Regions from separate parts of the Shewanella mangrovisoli genome, predicted to be linked through region 1. Evidence: predicted binding sites of a transcription regulator. Region 1 holds the regulator's gene; each other region holds the start of a gene.
The links. The regulator sigma-54, encoded in region 1, starts transcription at its own class of promoters, with help from an activator protein. The targets are predictions, from matches to a motif close to GTTGGCACGNNNNTNGNNT.

Region 1 (4,686 bases):
TGTTCATTAGGCTGCCCGCAGTTTCATCGGGGTAGGAGAGTGCTTGCTCGACCCGCTGGCGGTTTTGCAGGCTCATTGACTGCAATACTTGCTTATAGACGGTATCTGGCAAGCTTCGCAGGATATAAGCGAGATCGTCCGTATCCATACTGGCGGTCGCCTTGGCGACCCGCTCAGGGCTCATGGCGCGGATCAGCGGATCTTTTAACTCTTCACTGAGTTCATCGAGAATATCCCCGAGCTGATCTTGATCGATAAGTTGCCACAGCACTTGCCGCGCCTTAGGGGGCGAGGACTCTAAAATCAATGCGATATCCGACGCCGCCATGTTTTGCAGCATTTGCCTGACATGCACAAACATACCGCTATTGAGGGCATGGCTCAGTTGGTCGAGACGTTGTTCGACTTGTAAGCTGTCTGAGGCTTCTACAGGCATGTTTCCTCCAAGGTGGCGACGGTGGATGGGTGGCGTTTGGTTGTTGAGGACTTAAGCCAAAGCGCAGCAGTACATTGTAATTGAGCGCACGGGAGGGCGTCGAGTCACAAATGTGTTTTACTGGTATAAGGTGCTGAAATCAAAACCAAACAGGGTACTGAATAACGGCAGGGAGCATCGAGGTGAGATGTCGGGGCTATTAGCAGGCTTCGTCGAACTTAGCGTCGATAAGCGCGCAAATGGCATTGAGCGCGGGCTCGGCATCAGGGCCTTCGGCTATCAGGGTAATGGTTTTACCCATGCCAGTTTCTAGCATAAGGAGCCCTAAAACACTGGCGGCAGAGGCCTGTTTCTCACCTTGGATCAGCGTAATGCTGGCATCAAACTCAGACGCAAGCACCACGAGCTTAGTGGCGGCGCGGGCATGTAAGCCTAGTTTATTGCAGATGGTGACTTGGCGCTCAAGCTTTGGCATGACTTAACTCTCGGTGGCGGGCATTCACTTTGTGTTTGCCGTTGCTAAAGCGTTTAGCCAGTTGCTCGGCCACGTAAACCGATCTGTGTTGACCGCCGGTACAGCCGATGGCGATGGTCAGATAGCTGCGGTTATTACGCTCTAAGTGGGGTAACCAAGTCTCGAGTAAATTCTCAATTTGCCAGATGAACTTATTAACCAGTGGCTGGCGATTTAAAAACTCTGCCACAGGTTCATCTAAGCCGGTGAGGGGGCGCAACTCAGGCTCCCAATGGGGATTGGGTAAAAAGCGCACATCGAACATAAAGTCGGCTTCGGTTGGCATACCATGCTTAAAACCGAAGGACTCGAAGTTGATCACCAGTTCCTTATCGACACTGCCAAGCAGGATTTGCCGTACTTGGTCGCTGAGTTCATAGATATTCAGATTCGAGGTATCTATGTAGTGATCCATCTGCTGTGACAGGGGCTCGAGCAATTTGCCTTCAAGCTTAATAGCTTCTTGTAGTGATACTCGGCTCTTAGATAAGGGATGTAAGCGCCGAGTCTCGCTGTAGCGCTTTAACAGTACTTTATCGCTGGAATTTAAGAAGAAGCTGGTAAGTTCAGTGCCCTCTGGCAGGCTGGCGAGCTGTTTGACGAGTACCTTGTCTTGCTCCGGCAGGTTACGCACGTCGACGCTGATGGCGACGAGATCGTTACTGCCCTTGAGCTGTTCGAGTAAGCTGCCAATCAGCGGCAAAGGAAGATTATCGACACAATAGTAGCCGAGATCTTCAAGCACTCTCAGTGCGACCGATTTGCCTGAGCCTGAGCGCCCTGACACTATGACCAGTTTCATCCAGTGATTACCTGATAGAGTTCCGTTTCATCATGCGTCTTGCGCAATTGCTTCAATATTTGCTTGTCGCTGAGCTTTTCAGCCATGCAGGACAAAGTGCTTAAGTGCTGTTGACATTGGTCAGCAGGCACCAGCAGCGCAAATAAAATGTCGACAGGTTGTTTATCGATAGCATCAAAGGCTATCGGCTCCTCACATTTCACCAATATGGCTATGGGTTGTGTTATATCGGTTAATCGACCATGTGGAATGGCGATGCCGTTACCTATACCTGTGCTCCCCATCTTTTCGCGCGCCACTAGGCTTTCGAAGATCTCTTGAGATGAGAGGGTGGGGTACTGGGCAGCGGCTAAGTCGCTGATAAGTTCCAGTACCTTTTTCTTACTGCCCGGAGTGGCGCAGGTCGTGCATTCCGGCCGCAGTATGGTACGAAGTTCCATTGCTAGTGTTTTGTTAACTTCTCTTTGTGTTTAATAACCTGACGATCAAGCTTGTCGATCAGGACGTCTATGGCAGCATACATATCTGCATGCTCTGAAGTCGCGAAGACTTCACCACCGGTGAGGTTGATTCTCGCTTCGGCAATTTGTTGCATTTTCTCAACATTGAGCACAACGTGCACATTATTGATCTGTTCGAAATGACGTTCAAGTTTTGAAAACTTTTCCTCAACATAAGCCCGTAACGATTCAGTAATCTCGATATGGTGTCCACTCAGGTTTATTTGCATATAAACGTCCTCCGATTTCCACTTTAGGCTATAAACTTTTACGCTGATTGGAAGGGGGAATAAGCATCGCCTCTCGGTACTTCGCAATGGTTCTGCGCGCAACGTTAATTCCCTGTTCTGCCAGAAGCTGCGCCATCTTGCTGTCGCTTAATGGTTTTTTCTGGTTTTCCGCTGCAACCAGTTTCTTAATGAAGGCTCTGATTGCCGTGGATGAGCACTCACCGCCATCATCAGTCCCGACGTGGCTTGAGAAGAAATATTTTAGTTCAAAAAGTCCCTTTGGGGTATGCATGTATTTTTGTGTGGTCACCCGTGAAATGGTGGACTCATGCATCTCTACCGCCTCGGCGATATCGTTTAGGACCATAGGTTTCATGGCTTCTTCACCGTATTCGAAGAAACCCTGTTGGTATTGCACTATGCAGTTTGCCACCTTGAGCAGTGTTTCGTTACGGCTTTCAAGGCTTTTAATAAACCACTTGGCTTCTTGCAGATGCCCGCGGATAAATTGGCTATCGGCTTGGCTTTTGGTGCTGCGCGCCATGGCTGCATATTGCTGATTTACATTGATTTTTGGCATGCAGTCCGGGTTTAACTCGACCACCCAGCGACCATTTTTCTTCGACACCGACACATCGGGGATGACATATTCTTCATCGACAGGGGTGATGAGCAAACCGGGGCGAGGGTTTAAGGTTTGGATGAGGGCAATGCTCTCGCGCAGATCATCTTCCTTAAGCTTGGTTTTACGCATCAACAACCTAAAGTCGCGGGCAGCGATCAGATCTAAATGATCTTTGATCAACATACGGGCGTTTTCGAGGTGTGGGGTATCTGGCGAAAAATGGGAGAGTTGGATAAGCAGACATTCGCTTAAATCCCTTGCGGCGACACCGACGGGATCGAAGTGTTGAATGCGCTTGAGTACGGCTTCGACTTCATCCAGTTCTATCTCGGGATTGCCCATGGCCTCGAGGATATCTTCAGTACTTTGAGTGAGATAACCTTGATCGTCAATGGCATCAATAATCGCGGTGGCGATGGCTAAATCGGTTTCAGAGAAGGGCGTGAGGTTTTTTTGCCATTCTAAATGTTCGTACAGGCCTTCACTGGTTTCCCCTTGGAAGGGCATGTCATCTTCACGGCTAGCGCCAGAACCTGAGTTTGGCGATGCGGTAAAGACTTCATCCCAAGTGGTGTCCATGGGGAGTTCTTCGGGCAGGGATTCTTTGGTCAGCGACTCGGCAATGTCTACGGTGGAATTATCTTGTTCCTGTGGCTGAGCTGTCGTTTCGCTAAAGTCGGTATCGGCGATATCTTGCTTACGTTCGGTAGGCGCGTCGAATTGCTCCTCTTCCAGCTCGAGAAGAGGATTAGAGTCTAAGGCTTGCTGGATCTCTTGCTGCAGTTCCAATGACGACAATTGCAACAGACGAATGGCCTGTTGAAGTTGTGGCGTCATGGTTAACTGTTGACCCAGTTTGAGCTGGAGTGACGCTTTCATGTTACCGCTGATCCCTACGTTATTATTTTGAATTTAGGCCGCTTGTTATCATATTGATGGCGCTTACTAAGCCAAAATTCAAGGCTAATTGGCTCTGTTTAAGTAACTATAGCCTGAATTGTTCACCTAAGTACACAGCCCTAACTTGCTGATTGTCTAAGATCTCTGCGGGAGTTCCTTCGGCAATCAGGTTTCCGTGACTGACAATGTAGGCATGTTCACAGACGTCTAAAGTCTCGCGCACATTGTGGTCTGTGATCAGTACCCCAAGGCCTCGGCTCTTGAGTTGTTCGATGATTTTCTTGATATCGATAACCGAAATCGGGTCGACACCGGCGAAGGGTTCATCGAGCAGAATAAACTTAGGATTGGCCGCTAAGGCGCGGGCAATTTCGACGCGGCGACGTTCACCGCCCGATAACGACATGCCTTGGCTATCGCGAATATGGGTGATATGGAACTCTTCGAGCAGATGTTCCAGCTCTTCTTCGCGTTGGTCGCGATTGAGCTCTTTACGGGTTTGCAGTACCGCCATGATATTGTCGTGCACTGTCAGCTTGCGAAAGATACTGGCTTCCTGTGGCAGGTAACCAATGCCTTTGCGGGCGCGCAGGTGCATGGGATCGGCGGTTAAATCATCATCGTCGATAAAGATATGGCCTTTATCGCTTTTGACTAAGCCCACGACCATGTAAAAGGT
Region 2 (4,686 bases), 440 kb from region 1:
TGGGGCGTAACTATCACGATGAAGAGGCGCTTAACCGCCATCTCCAGTCGCACCTGCAATATTTACAGAGCCGCTACCCCGACAACCTTGCCGACCAAGCACGGGACTTAATCCATCGGCTGCTGCCCACGGGAGAATGCTGCATCGAACGGGTATCGACGGCGCTGGGTTTACACGAACGCACCCTACAAACGAGGCTGCAAGAGACGGGGCAAAGCTATCGACAATTACTACAGGATGTTCGGCAAAATATCGCCCAACAGCAACTCAGCTACGGCACGCAAACCATCACCGAACTCGCACTGCAACTCGGTTATGCCGAAGTCGCCGTGTTTAGTCGCCACTTTAAAACTTGGACAGGATTGTCCCCAAAACAATGGCAACAACAGTATCGTAAGGGGCGAATTGAGGATTGAAGGCTGATAAAAAAGCCCCGCTAAGTTGCCTTAGCGGGGCTTTATTCACGGTGTAGTCACTTTACGCGACGACACAACCACCATTAGCCGCGGCTAGCGCGCTTACGGTCGTTTTCAGTTAAGTGTTTCTTACGAACACGGATGCTCTTAGGTGTTACTTCAACTAATTCGTCATCATCGATAAACTCAAGAGCTTGCTCAAGAGTTAAAGTGATTGGCGTAGTCAGTACTTGAGCTTCGTCAGTACCAGAAGCACGCATGTTAGTTAGCTGCTTACCTTTCAGACAGTTAACTGTCAGGTCGTTAGAACGTGAGTGGATACCCACAACTTGACCTTCGTAAACTTCGGCAGCGTGGCCAATAAACAGACGACCGCGATCCTGCAGACCGAACAGTGCGAATGTTAGCGCCTTACCAGTCGCGTTAGAGATCAATACGCCGTTCGCGCGTTGACCGATATCGCCACCTTTGTGCGGGCCGTAGTGATCGAATGAGTGGTAAATCAGACCAGTACCAGAAGTTGCAGTTAAGAACTCAGTTTGGAAACCGATTAAACCACGGCTTGGGATGATAAAGTCAACGCGCACACGGCCTTTACCGTCAAGCTGCATGTCTTTCATCTCAGCCTTACGTACACCCAGCTTCTCGATGACAGTACCTTGATGCTCTTCTTCAACGTCAACGGTCAGAGTTTCGTATGGCTCACACAGTTCGCCATCGATGGTTTTTAAGATTACTTCTGGACGAGAAACCGCTAATTCGTAACCTTCACGACGCATGTTTTCGATCAGGATAGATAAGTGTAATTCACCACGGCCAGATACCGCGAAACGGTCTGGGCTGTCGGTTTCTTCAACACGCAGTGCCACGTTGTGCACTAATTCTTGTTGCAGACGCTCAAGAATGTTACGTGAAGTCACGTACTTACCTTCTTTACCTGCGAAAGGTGAAGTGTTGACTTGGAAAGTCATGGTCAGTGTTGGTTCGTCAACTGACAGTGGTGGCAGCGCTTCAACATTACCTGCGGCACACACAGTGTCAGAAATCTTCAGCTCACCTAAACCGGTAATCGCTACGATGTCGCCAGCGTTTGCTACGTCAACTTCGGTACGCTCTAAGCCCATGTAACCTAATACTTGGCCCATTTTACCGTTACGAGTCTTACCATCGGCGCCGATCACGGTCACTTGTTGGTTAGTCTTGATGCTACCACGCTTGATGCGGCCAACACCGATAACACCCACGTATGAGTTGTAATCGAGCTGAGAAATTTGCATCTGGAATGGACCTTCAGCGTCAGCTGCAGGTGAAGATACTTTTTCAACGATAGTTTGGAACAGTGGCGTCATATCTGTGCCAACTTCATCCGGATCTAAGGTTGCGAAGCCGTTTAACGCAGAAGCGTAAACCACTGGGAAATCTAATTGCTCGTCAGTCGCACCTAAGTTGTCGAACAGGTCGAATACTTGGTCGATAACCCAATCAGGGCGAGCACCAGGACGGTCAATCTTGTTGATAACAACGATTGGCTTTAAGCCTTGGGCAAACGCTTTCTTGGTTACGAAGCGAGTCTGTGGCATTGGACCGTCAACGGCGTCAACCAGCAGTAATACTGAGTCCACCATAGACAGTACGCGCTCAACCTCACCACCGAAGTCGGCGTGGCCAGGGGTGTCTACGATGTTAATGCGGTAGTCGTTCCACTTGATGGCAGTATTCTTTGCCAGAATCGTGATCCCACGTTCCTTTTCAAGATCGTTGGAGTCCATCACCCGCTCAGTAGCTTCTCCCCGGGTTGCAAGGGTTCCTGATTGCGACAGCAGCTTGTCAACCAGGGTCGTTTTGCCATGGTCAACGTGCGCAATAATGGCGATGTTACGTAAATTCTCTAGCACGGATAAACCTCTTACCATCAAACAAAAATAGGGATATTTCAATATTCGTTATAGCAATCTACGTTGAGTCGCCATAAAAAAGCGTGACATTCTACTCCAGAGCGGCCTCGCCGCACAGGATTATTTTTGAACACTTATAAAACAATTTTTTGAGCACTGTGCTCAAAAGGTACTCTCTCGCCCGAGTCAAATAGCCTAAATGCACCGTTAATGCGCAGGCAATTCGCCAGTTTATCTTGTCATCAACTAAGCTAAGCAGCTGAATTCACTGTTTTTCACTCTGCGCTACTTTTGCCGCTCGGCCCAAAGCCGCCATAAGTATAGTCAATCCACGCCATCAAGCCGTGACGCGCCAGAGTGAGCAGCGAAATAAGCCCGGCTGGCGCCATTTAGCGATTTCAGCGGATAACTTTGGCCTCAGTTTCAACAAACTCTATTCCCCATTGCGAACAACGATTTTAATGCTTTGATAATTAAAAGTTATTCAATATATCCAACCATAACTGTCTCGCGAAAAACAGCTTAGGTTGCCACAGTTTTGTGACATTATTGCGTGCGATTGAAATAGTGAGCTTGCACGGTTATCTCACCTCACTAATGTGCTAGATTCATGTGCTTTGTTTGGTTTCGAACGCTGTCAAAAGCCAGAATTGAGATATCAATCCAGCTTGTCCATGAGCTTAATGGGCCGACGAGTTCGGGATAAATGGGCGTAGCGAGATTGCACTCAAATACCGTGCACTAAAATGGTGTTGTAACGGTGCGCACCAAAATGGATTAATGCACCAAAATGCCACATACAAACGCACCAATATAGTGCAGAACTGAGTAAATTGTTGTGTACTAAAATATATAGCCTTTTATTATCAACATCTTAAATTGTTGGCATAGATATCGCTATATAGCTTGTAAGTTTGGCTCAAGCGCGACTTGAGTTAAAAGATTATAGAAGGGACATCCCTTTACCCTACCGGAGACTTGAGAATGTCAGTTGAATCAGTTTTAAAGCAACTTGAAGAATTAGAAGTTAAGTTTGTTGATTTACGTTTTACCGACACCAAAGGTAAAGAGCAGCACGTATCTATTCCTGCTCATCAGGTAGACGCTGATTTCTTCGAAGACGGCAAAATGTTTGACGGTTCGTCAATCGCTGGCTGGAAAGGCATTAACGAATCAGACATGGTACTGATGCCAGACCCAACCACGTTTGTATTAGACCCATTCACCGAAGAAACCACTGCACTGATCCGCTGTGACATTCTCGAGCCAGGCACTATGACTGGTTATGACCGCGACCCACGTTCTATCGCGAAAAAAGCGGAAGAATACTTACGCTCTACCGGTATCGCTGACACTGTATTAGTTGGACCAGAACCAGAATTCTTCCTGTTCGACGACGTACGTTTCGGTACTGACATGTCTGGTTGTTTCGTGAAAATCGACGCTAAAGAAGCGGCATGGAACTCTGGCACTAGCTACGAAGGTGGTAACACTGGTCACCGTCCATTCGTGAAAGGCGGTTACTTCCCAGTAGCTCCTGTTGACTCATCACAAGACTTACGTAGCGCTATGTGTTTAGTGCTCGAAGAAATGGGTCAAGTCGTTGAAGCTCACCACCATGAAGTGGCGACTGCGGGTCAAAACGAAATCGCAACTCGCTTCAACACTCTGACTAAGAAAGCGGACGAAATCCAAATTCTGAAGTACGTAGTACACAACATGGCTCACGCCTACGGTAAGACTGCGACTTTCATGCCTAAGCCAATCGTTGGCGACAACGGTAGCGGTATGCACGTTCACCAATCTCTGTCTAAAGACGGTGTGAACCTGTTCGCAGGCGACAAATACGCTGGTTTAAGTGAAACTGCACTGTACTACATCGGTGGTATCATCAAGCACGCTCGCGCGCTGAACGCTTTCACTAACCCAAGCACTAACTCTTACAAGCGTTTAGTGCCACACTTCGAAGCGCCAGTGATGTTAGCTTACTCAGCACGTAACCGCAGCGCTTCAATCCGTATTCCAGTTGTACCAAGCCCTAAAGGCCGTCGTATCGAAACTCGCTTCCCAGATCCACATGCAAACCCATACTTAGGTTTCGCAGCACTGCTGATGGCGGGTATCGACGGTATCCAAAACAAGATCCATCCAGGCGAAGCTATGGATAAAGACTTGTACGATCTGCCAGCGGAAGAAGCGGCTGAAATCCCACAAGTAGCGACTTCATTAGAAAACGCACTTGAGAACCTGCAAGCTGACCACGAGTTCTTAACTCGCGGCGGTGTATTCAGCGAAGATTTCATCCAATCTTATATTGCACTGAAATCTGCAGAAGCTGAGCGTGTAAGCCGTACAACTCACCCATTAGAGTTCGA
Region 3 (4,686 bases), 2.0 Mb from region 1:
TCACCCAAAACCCAGTCTGGGTGCCTCTGCTACACAGTATTAGATGCGCCTTTATATTTTACCAAAGGGCTCAGTAAATTATTGAATCCCATTGGTGAGCTGATTTATTAATCTCGCAGACATTTAAAATAAGCTAGCAGAGTGGATAACCGATAAACGCAAAATTACAACAAAACACAAACAAACTTATTTCCCGCTGAGTAAAAAATAAACTTGCCAGCGGGAATTTTGCTGTTATACTGCCCACCGTTTTGAGAAGTATCTTGTCGTTATCCTTTTTATATCGGTTCGTCAATTCGCGTAAGCAATGACAAAAACGATCCTCACGAAGAAAGCCTACTACAAGTAAGTCCCACAAAAATAATGAGTTAGTGATTTTCTGCATCGACTCAAAAACAGTGAACTATTTAATTAAACCAATGTCATAGTATTGTCACTTTGCTATGGTCAACTGGGCTAATTGAGATATTCCATTGACATAATCGCTGATATGCATTAGTTATCAATAAGGCATCTCTTGATTAATGCTCATGGAATGGGTAACCTCAAGACTCATTAGTATCATCTTTCGCAATTATGCTAAGGATATTTTATTGTTATAACTTACTCACCTAAGGGTGAATTGAATTAAAAGGAGTGTGGCCTATGTCATACAAAATTAACGGACATGAAATCACAGTGAACTTCCCTGTAGACTCTATTTCAGTTAACAAAACATCCATTGCTTTTACCGATAGACAAGGTAAAAACAAACAGACTTTTTCAAAGCGTACCGAAGCCTTAAACTTTATGAAATGGCTATTGTCGGCAAATAAATAAGTCTCATGGTGTACTCCTGAGAGTACCCAAAACGGTGTTTAGGTTTATTCGGTTCCCATTTTCCTCGCCATACCGAAGCCTAATGACCGAAATAGATAGCCCAATATCACGATTTGCTATCCCCTTACGTCGAATGACGAACTCGTTTGGTTCAGGCGGTATCTAGCTCACACAGATACGTGCCGAACCAAATGTGTATTCCACTAACCTAGATCAAATTAATCTGCATTTTCCCCTGCTAATATAATCACTCACTCAGTTTGTGAATGTATTTTCTATGTCAAAACCCGATACTAAAACGGCTATGCTGACCTTAATAACCCAGATTAAACAGGTTATTCCGCTCAACTTAGATGAAGCGCAAATGTGCCAAGGTGAGTGTTTAGGCTGTTCTAAAAAAATGCTGGAAATGTTGGATGCTGAAATAAGCTACTGGCAATATTCAACCGATACGCCGGGATTGAAAGATCTTAAACATCTAGAAAAGATAGCCACACGCGCCCACAAAATATTAAAGCGCAATAAGTTAGTTGGCTAAACGCTATCCTGCATCACCCTCACCGTATTTTCGTCTGTATCTTGGCAACATGGTTTGATTTCCTAATAGCCCACCCTGATGAATATAGAGAATGGAGGCATGTTGCTCGCGCCGTAAATAATCCTCTAACACCATAAAGCCTAAGGGATCGTAGAGTAATTCAAATTGCACACCGCTGGCACAGAGTCGTTGCCACATGGCATAAAACTCAGGATAGAGTTTCCCAAAATGGTATTTCTTCCCCACATTCAAAATCTGTGGATGTTCAGCAGAGTTGGGATTTAACTCATAAAACTGCTGCGTTAAATATTCATCGCCGCCGACAACGGCGCAGGTAAGCACTCGAATATTCAATTGCTGACGCACAAAATACTGATTTAAAAAAAGCGCCGTCGTACCTGTACCTGCGGGTAAAAACACCTTGAGATCGGAAATATGCTGAGACTCGGCCCAAGCGGCTATTTCGGCGGCTAACTGACTGACGCCATATTGCGCATACTGGCAGCGCCCGCCCTCGGGAATAAACAAAGCCTTAGGCTCAGCAGGCAAGACTTGCTGCTCAATATAGTCATGGCAAATCCAATTAGGCTCACGATGAAGAGAAGGATTGGCTGCAATCAGGCTTGATAAATCAATGACACGCGTACCATTAGCAATAGCAGCGGCATAGTTGCCCGTCGGCAATGTGCGGACATGGCTAGCGATATGATCAACATAAAAATCGCACTGCCAGCCCTTTAGCTTGGCGAGCGCCGACAGAGAATACAACGAGTTAGCCTGCGCAGAGCCATGACCAATCAGCTTAGTCACACCAGTAAACTCATGATCTAGAAAATAGGCAAACTTACGCGCTTTATTGCCACTAAACGCAGGATGCAATAAATCGTCTCGCTTGAGAAATATCTCGCGCCCGGCAAAGGAAAAAGACTCTACTGGACTCTTAGAGAGCAAGCTTTGACTCAACTGGCTATTGGCTAACATGAATACACTCGAAGGAAACAAGGCCGTTAGTGTACCGCGAGCTTGTCTACATCGTCCGTAATTATTAAGCATTTTCGCGAAAATCTAGCATTTTTTACAACGTCACACAGTCATCAACATAAACATCTTATTGATAAATAATGAAAAATATTTTGGCACAATTCTCGCTTACACCATTTAAGTATCAATTAATGATCCTGTGTGTTGGCCAACATCATTCCAACACAGATTTAAAATGAGTTAAGGAGTATTCAATGTCGCTTTTACGGTTAATTTTCAATATCGCTTGGTTTGTCCTTGGTGGATTTGTGATGGGACTCGCCTGGTGGCTCGCGGGGATTTTGTGTTTTATCAGTATTATTGGTATTCCCTTCGGCCGAGCCTGCTTTGTGATTGGCGAATTGACCTTCTGGCCCTTTGGGCAGGAACAAATGAATCGTCGCCATTTAACCGGACGTGAAGATTTAGGCACTGGCGCCTTTGGCATGGTAGGCAATATTATTTGGTTCTTGCTGTTTGGGATTTGGTTGGCCATAGGTCATTTAGCCCATGCCCTCGCCTGCTTTGTGACGATTATTGGTATCCCCTTTGGGATCCAACATATCAAGCTGGCGCTATTAAGCCTGACGCCGATCGGGCAAACCATAGTAGCGAAAGCGTAATAACCACAGTAGCGAAGGCGTAGTAATCATAGTCGCTAAAGCGTAGTAATCATAGTCGCTAAAGCGTAAGGCAAATCACTCAGCACTACTCTACGTCAGTAGGTAGTGCTGATAAATAGTTTGGCAGTGACTGCACTAACCTTGCCTCATGAAAGGCGGTTTCCTCATCGAGCAAATCGCCACAATCTGCAAACGACGCACTCCCATCCCCTTGCTCTAGGCTTATGATTTCGAATAGATAATGCGCCAGTTTAGCTGGCGCATCTATGGTGATGTCATGACCACAATAGGCCAAGACAACCAAGTCGACCTTAAACTGTTGTGCTAATGCCCTGCTGGTTTGAATATTCACTAAGGCATCACGATCACCCGATAAAATACTGACGGGCACAGTTAAAGACGCTGGGCAGCGATAACGAAACGCCGCCCACAACTGACGACATGCATTGCTGAAAAATGGCGTCGACTCGTGGCGATATCGGCTCCAACGCTCAATCAAGGCAATATCGCGCCGATGGCGATAGCTGGTTAAGCGGACAATCGTCGATTCGATGGGATTAAGCTGTCGACCACGGCAACGATTGAGCCAAGCACGCAGAGCATTCAATCCATTAAATCGTTGATACCAGGGCGATAAGTTAGCCGCGCTGCTATTCAATACAAATAGGTGCTTTATCTGCTCCGGGCGCTGCTTAGCCATTTCCATGGCGAGCATGCCGCCCATCGATAAGCCCAGCAGATAAAAGGCTTGTCCCGCTAATTGCTCATCCAATTGTTGCCATACCGAGCTGGCATATTCAGCGATAGTTAAAGGGCTGGCTTGGTGAGTGAGGATCCCATTGCCGGGCAAGTCAGGGGTGAACACTCTGCAACCCTTTTGCCTTAACCTTTGGTCAAAGCCATTCCAATGGCGTTGATCCCGCATTAAGCCCCTGAGTAATACCCAAGTTGTCATCAAAAACGCTCCCGATACCAAAACTGCTGCGCACTCTGTGTAAGTTGTGTGAGATGTTCGGGCGTCAGCCCTTCTAATTCCCGTGCATACGCCGCCTCCATCAAGAACTGCATCAGTACTGTGTGCCGACGTAAAATCCTGTGGTGTCTGTGTGTTTTTTGCGGATTAAAAAACCCCGCAAAATTAAATATTTGCCTTGGATTTTTTTTAATCCATGCCCACGAGCCCATCTCTAAGGTCAAAGGTAAGAATGGAATATTTGCTTGAGGATCTTGGGCATGATGCTGGCGATACAAGTAATCCCAAATATCACCATGGGTGCGATAAAACTGGCTCTGGGGCGCAAGCCGATAATGGCCATGATGGGGATAGCTAGCTTCAAATAATTGCTTTAAGTGATAAATGAAGTGGGCATTTTCAAAGGACGCGCGCGTGTGGGCATAGGGAAACCAGATATGATCCGTCAAACCAAAACCAGAATGCGCATCGAGGGAAATGAGACTGGTGCTTTGTCTAAGCAATTGTTGCACATAAGCCACCAGCCCCGCGGTTTCGAGCTCCATACCGCCAAGACCACGAAACCAAGGCAACTTAGAGGAGAGCCGCTGCCCTCCAACCATAAAAGACACTTTTTCCCGGGACTCTATCGGGGCATTGCGCATCAAGTCGACCTGATTTCCATTACCGCGACTCCCCAGCAGTAACCCGACGGGATTCACCACAGGGACAAA

Region 2: the regulator sigma-54 is predicted to act here: its motif matches at 3,193-3,211, upstream of glnA (glutamate--ammonia ligase).
Region 3: the regulator sigma-54 is predicted to act here: its motif matches at 2,490-2,508, upstream of K0H60_RS12425 (YccF domain-containing protein).

The regions. Positions count from the first base shown of each region.
Region 1 covers NZ_CP080412.1:829,389-834,074, forward strand. Annotated here, with positions in the region: gene mgtE (magnesium transporter) at 1-436, opposite strand, end outside; gene K0H60_RS03660 (HPr family phosphocarrier protein) at 636-911, opposite strand; gene rapZ (RNase adapter RapZ) at 898-1,752, opposite strand; gene ptsN (PTS IIA-like nitrogen regulatory protein PtsN) at 1,749-2,192, opposite strand; gene hpf (ribosome hibernation promoting factor) at 2,195-2,482, opposite strand; gene K0H60_RS03680 (RNA polymerase factor sigma-54) at 2,511-3,986, opposite strand; gene lptB (LPS export ABC transporter ATP-binding protein) at 4,093-4,686, opposite strand, start outside.
Region 2 covers NZ_CP080412.1:386,531-391,216, reverse strand. Annotated here, with positions in the region: gene K0H60_RS01830 (AraC family transcriptional regulator) at 1-416, shown strand, start outside; gene typA (translational GTPase TypA) at 500-2,311, opposite strand; gene glnA (glutamate--ammonia ligase) at 3,296-4,686, shown strand, end outside.
Region 3 covers NZ_CP080412.1:2,815,989-2,820,674, forward strand. Annotated here, with positions in the region: gene K0H60_RS12405 (ChrR family anti-sigma-E factor) at 1-111, shown strand, start outside; gene K0H60_RS12410 (hypothetical protein) at 646-819, shown strand; gene K0H60_RS12415 (hypothetical protein) at 1,097-1,357, shown strand; gene K0H60_RS12420 (1-aminocyclopropane-1-carboxylate deaminase/D-cysteine desulfhydrase) at 1,361-2,308, opposite strand; gene K0H60_RS12425 (YccF domain-containing protein) at 2,593-3,000, shown strand; gene K0H60_RS12430 (alpha/beta fold hydrolase) at 3,086-3,955, opposite strand; gene K0H60_RS12435 (M14 family metallopeptidase) at 3,955-4,686, opposite strand, start outside.